Ammoniphilus sp. CFH 90114: one gene and its partner. The main gene of each other region encodes a partner of the protein of the gene in region 2 in a complex. Links are inferred from orthologs where the notes say so. Each region holds a gene or a part of one and is shown on either strand. Other genes may lie near its edges.

Region 1 (2,968 bases), on a different replicon or contig from region 2:
CTAGACGTTATTAAATCTGCATTTGCTCCTTATATGGACGGAGAAAAGCCTCCACTACATATCGGCGAAGCATTTAATCTTTGGTACTATTATTCTGGCGTAGTTCAATCCAAACGAGCCACTGAAGTCGGGTTTAATACAACTCAGGATGAGGAATTAAAAAAGGTGCTTGAGGATTTAATGAGAAATGTTCATGATCCCATTCTCAGAGAACTAACAGAATTCCTTCGTAACGAGGCTGTATCCCTCCCACAAACAACTCCGGAGAAACCAACCGTGGGAGACTTTAAAGATATTCCTGAGGGAGTTAAACTTACTGATGTTGAGATTGCCAACAGTATCAATTGGAATGAACTCATGGGAATTCAAATCGCTACCAGAGGAATTATTGAGTCAACACGAGCAGATGTAGGAGCTATGTTTGCCAGATTCCAAGTGATGAAATTAACCTGGGCGTTAACAATGAAGCAACTACTTCAAAAGCGCGAATGGATCAGTATCCCACCCTACATTAACAAATAACAACTGCCTACATAATGTGGTAAGAGTACGGATTCATGTGCCTCCAGTATTACATAGACAATGAAAAAAGAGGCCCTTCACAAGTTTACTCAACTCGTGGAGAACCTCTACTTTTTTATCGTTAGGTCTAAACCCTTATTAATTCAGGGGTTCAGGGCATTACATCATGCCGCCCATGCCACCCATTCCGCCCATGCCGCCCATATCAGGCATTCCAGCACCTTTTTCTTCAGGCTTGTCGGCGATTACAGCTTCAGTTGTTAAGAACATAGCTGCAACGGATGCTGCATTTTGAAGAGCGGAACGAGTAACCTTAGCAGGGTCAACGATACCCGCATCGATCATGTTTACCCACTCACCTGTTGCTGCATTGATTCCAGTTCCAACTGGCTCATTCTTTAAGCGCTCAACGATAACGGAACCTTCCAAACCAGCATTGCTAGCGATAATACGAACTGGTTCTTCAAGTGCACGAAGTACGATGCGAGCACCAGTTGCTTCGTCTCCTTCTACTTGAACAGCTTCTACAGCTTTAACCACGTTGATCAAGGCAGTACCACCACCGGATACGATACCTTCTTCAACAGCAGCACGAGTTGCGTTAAGAGCATCTTCAATGCGAAGCTTCTTCTCTTTAAGCTCAGTTTCAGTAGCAGCACCAACTTTAATAACCGCTACACCGCCAGCTAATTTAGCCAAGCGCTCTTGAAGCTTTTCTTTATCGAAATCAGAAGTAGTCGTTTCTACTTGTGCACGGATTTGCTTCACGCGAGCTTCGATGTTAGCTTTATCTCCAGCACCTTCAACGATTGTAGTGTTTTCTTTAGAAACAACTACACGTCCTGCAGTACCAAGATGTTGGATCGTTGCAGCCTTAAGGTCTAAACCAAGATCTTCTGTGATTACTTGACCGCCAGTTAATACCGCGATATCTTCAAGCATAGCCTTACGACGATCTCCAAATCCAGGAGCCTTAACTGCTACAGCAGTGAAAGTTCCACGAAGCTTATTCACTACTAGAGTTGCAAGAGCTTCCCCTTCTAGATCTTCAGAGATGATCAACAACGGCTTGCCTTGTTGTACAACTTTCTCTAGTACTGGTAAAATTTCTTGAATGCTAGAGATCTTCTTATCTGTGATCAAGATGTAAGGATTCTCAAGAACAGCTTCCATCTTGTCAGTGTCAGTGATCATGTAAGGAGATACGTATCCGCGGTCAAATTGCATACCTTCAACCACATCTAGTTCAGTATTGAATCCTTTGGACTCTTCTACTGTGATAACGCCTTCCTTACCTACCTTTTCCATAGCTTCTGCAATCAACGTACCGATTTCGTCATCAGCAGCAGAGATCGCAGCAACTTGTGCAATGGATTCTTTCGTTTCAACAGTTTTAGAGATATTCTTAATCTCTTCAACCGCTGCACGAACAGCCTTTTCGATACCCTTGCGGATAACCATTGGGTTAGCTCCGGAAGTAACGTTTTTCAAACCTTCACGGATCATAGCTTGAGCCAATACCGTTGCCGTTGTTGTACCGTCACCCGCTACGTCGTTTGTCTTCGTAGCTACTTCTTTAACTAATTGAGCACCCATGTTTTCGAATGCATCTTCTAGTTCGATTTCCTTTGCAATGGTAACACCATCGTTTGTGATAAGAGGAGATCCAAACTTCTTCTCAAGAACTACGTTACGGCCTTTTGGTCCTAGAGTTACTTTAACCGCATTAGCTAGAGTATCCACACCACGAAGCATAGCGCGGCGAGCTTCTTCACTAAATCTAATATCCTTTGCCATTTAAAGATGCCTCCTTCTAATTCATATATGTAAACCCGAGATTTATTTACGAAGGGACGAGTCCAGTTGGACCTTATAGTCCCAATGAACTCAATTATTGTAAGATAGCAAGAATGTCGCTTTCACGCATGATCAACAATTCTTTGTCACCGAATTTCACTTCAGTACCAGCGTACTTAGAGAAGATAACTTTGTCGCCTTCTTTCACTTCAAGGGCAACGCGCTCTCCGTTCTCAATACGTCCAGAACCTACAGCTACAACGCGGCCCTCTTGAGGCTTTTCCTTTGCTGTGTCTGGTAGAACGATCCCACTTGCTGTTGTCTCTTCCTTAGCAATTGCTTCGATAACCACGCGATCACCTAATGGTCTTAACACTGTGAAACACCCTCCTTAAGGACATTTGCGTTTTATTAGCACTCATTCAACTTGAGTGCTAACACATTTATTATAATAGTCATTTTTCCCCAACTTTGCAAGCCCCTAAATCACTTTTTTTATTAAAAATTTGTAAATATATGTATGAACTACAGATTTACCCTTTCCATTTTGTCCCAAGGTGAGGCTAAGCATACCAAGGGTCATATGTGGAGAGTATTTTATCGATTTTAGTGAATCCTGAAGGGACGCAACCCAATCCATCACAAAAAA
Region 2 (2,982 bases):
CGAAAAATGATCCAGGGTTACCCAGATTATACCTTTCGGCCTAATCATAACATTACGAGAGCGGGAGCCGCTGCTGTGCTGCAAAATGTCCTTCAGCTGCCCACTTCAAGAGCAACAAGCACTTACCAGGATCTGAAAAAAGACCATTGGGTCTATTCGGCTATTGCTTCGCTTGGAGAGAGGGGAATTTTCAAAGGCGTAGCGAGTGAACGAATCTTTCCGGACCAGCCCTTGACCCGTGCGGAGTTGGCCGTACTCTTATACCAAGCCAGATACGGAACAGAGCAACCTGAGCAGATCAAAAGTAAGCAAGAGTTTACGGATGTACTAAGAGGTCACTGGGCTTACCCTTATATCATGAAGATGGCAGAACTCCAGCATATTCAAGGATTTCAGGATGGTAGCTTTCAGCCTGAAAGACAGACGACACGTGCGGAATTCGCTGTGTTGGTCAGAAATATGTGGTACCCAGCGCAATAAAGAGTTTGAGTTTTTATACTTTGTCGTATTATGTGTTAACCCATTGACAATCTACCAAACTTTAGCTATTCTTATGCAGAACGGATTACTCTTATTCCGAGAAGGCGCGAGGGACTGGCCCGATGATGCCCGGCAACCCGCGGTAATGATTCATATTTTTTCCTTTATGGGAAAGAATAAGATCAACCGTGCAAGGTGCTAACCAGCAGGATGCTATTGTGTCCTGGAAGATAAGAGGTAAAGGAGCGGAATGCTGGCCTTTTCCTCATGGGAGAAGGTCTTTATTTTTTCACCACCTCTTGAGTTGTTCGGAAAATGTAAGACAATGAGTGCCGTATCTTATACGTTTGTGATTATTGAAGGAGGTACGTGAAACATGGCGTTGAAAAAAGGTCGTCATCTCTTCACATCTGAATCTGTAACCGAAGGACACCCGGATAAGATCTGCGATCAGATCTCCGATTCCATCTTGGATGCTATCCTTGAGCAAGATCCTAATGCTCGTGTAGCTTGCGAAACTTCAGTAACAACAGGACTTGTTCTTGTCGCTGGAGAAATTACTACTTCTTCTTATGTGGATATTCCAAAGATTGTCCGTGAAACCGTTCGTGAAATCGGGTATACCCGTGCGAAATTCGGATTCGATGCGGATACTTGTGCTGTACTTACTTCCATTGACGAACAGTCTCCTGACATTGCGATGGGGGTTGACCAAGCGTTAGAAGCTCGTGAAGGTCAAGTGACAGACGAGCAAATCGATGCGATCGGAGCAGGGGACCAAGGATTGATGTTTGGTTTCGCGACCAACGAGACTCCTGAGCTGATGCCGCTTCCGATCTCTATGGCTCATAAATTGGCTCGCCGTGTAGCAGAGGTTCGCAAGAACGGAACCCTTACCTACCTTCGTCCAGATGCGAAGACTCAGGTGACGGTTGAATATGATGGAGATAAGCCGGTTCGTATTGATACGATCGTTATTTCTACTCAGCATGACCCTGAAGCGACTCTAGAGCAAATTAAGAAAGACGTTCAAGAACATGTCATTAAGCCGATCGTACCGGCTGAATATCTTGATGCTCAAACGAAGTACTTCATTAACCCAACAGGCCGTTTCGTTATCGGAGGTCCTCAAGGGGATGCAGGATTAACAGGACGTAAGATCATTGTTGATACGTACGGTGGATATGCTCGTCATGGCGGCGGTGCTTTCTCCGGTAAGGATCCTACAAAGGTTGACCGTTCTGCTGCTTATGCTGCTCGCTATGTAGCGAAGAACATCGTAGCAGCTGGTTTGGCTGACAAGTGTGAAGTTCAAGTGGCTTATGCGATTGGGGTAGCTCAACCGGTTTCCATTAACGTAGATACGTATGGAACAGGAAAGATCGAAGAAGAGCAGATCGTAAATTTGATCCGCAAGCACTTTGATCTTCGCCCAGCGGGCATCATTAAGGAATTGGATCTTCGTCGTCCAATCTATAAAGGAACAGCTGCTTACGGTCACTTTGGACGTACTGACCTGGATTTACCATGGGAGCGTACAGATAAGGCTGAACTTTTGAAGCAAGACGCGGCAACTTTTGCTCAAGCATAGTAGGGTTATGAAAAAAGTCCTGATTTGGTCTAGAGACTAGGCTGAATTGGGGCTTTTTTTTCGTATTTGCTTGATTAGGTTTAGAATCCTTCCGATAATAGGAATAAAGACTTTAGCCTAGTGAGGGACTGACCCTTATCAGAAACTAAAGGGTTTTGCTTGAAACCAAAATGCAATGATATACGTCCAAATAGATAGATATTTTAAAATCCCATTACTTTCCGGTAGGAATTTTGCACTATTTGTCGAATTGTGTAGAAATGAGGAGATGAGGGTAAGAATGAGACTAATAATAATCCTCTTATTGGCTATTGTGATGGGTTGCAGCCAACAGGAGAATGAGTCTATAGACGCACAAGTACAACCGGAACCAGCGGTGGATGAACTAAGTTCATCAGATGCAAAAGCCTCGGATCCCATTACAGAAGAACACCCCTATCGCGTATGGTATAGAGAACAGGTGTTGGTGCTTAATTATCACCATTTGGCAGATGATTTGGAGACCCCTTTTACTATTAAGCCAGCTCACTTCGAAGAACATATGGAGTTTTTAAAAAATCATCACTTTCACCCCCTTAAAATAAAGGAGTTCTACGAATTCTTAGATACAGGACTATTGAACCAGGAGAATGCAGTGCTTATAACCTTTGACGATGGGTATGAGAGCGGTTTTACTGAGGCTTTTCCCATCCTTCAGAAGTATCAGTTTCCCGCAACGGTGTTCGTGATCTATGAAAATTTGCGGGATAGTCTAGAGAGGAAGCGTGAGGATAAAATTCCCCCGCTTACCTTCGTCCAGATGGATCAGATGAGACGAAGCGGACTCATTTCCTTTCAATCTCATACCTATGGGCTACACTTCTGGGATGAGTCGCAGCCCATAACGGCTCCAAGCTCTGCAGAAGGTGATC

The links.
Region 1: the proteins of metK (region 2) and groL are in contact, whole or in part, in a cryo-EM structure (PDB 8P4O), measured with the Escherichia coli proteins. The link is inferred for Ammoniphilus sp. CFH 90114 from one-to-one orthologs.

The regions. Positions count from the first base shown.
Region 1 is NZ_SDLI01000008.1:33,386-36,353, forward strand. The notes cover bases 1-2,925. They hold groL (chaperonin GroEL), read right to left. Parts: upstream 2,320-2,925; coding sequence 682-2,319; downstream 1-681. Other genes in these bases: EIZ39_RS17505 (DUF3231 family protein), read left to right, coding at 1-522; groES (co-chaperone GroES), read right to left, coding at 2,414-2,695.
Region 2 is NZ_SDLI01000010.1:48,407-51,388, reverse strand. What follows is about bases 28-2,966. They hold metK (methionine adenosyltransferase), read left to right. Parts: upstream 28-862; coding sequence 863-2,071; downstream 2,072-2,966. Other genes in these bases: EIZ39_RS19940 (polysaccharide deacetylase family protein), read left to right, coding at 2,352-2,966; EIZ39_RS19950 (S8 family serine peptidase), read left to right, coding at 28-480. Also shown: more of EIZ39_RS19950, read left to right, coding at 1-27; more of EIZ39_RS19940, read left to right, coding at 2,967-2,982. UniProt on the Escherichia coli protein: Catalyzes the formation of S-adenosylmethionine (AdoMet) from methionine and ATP.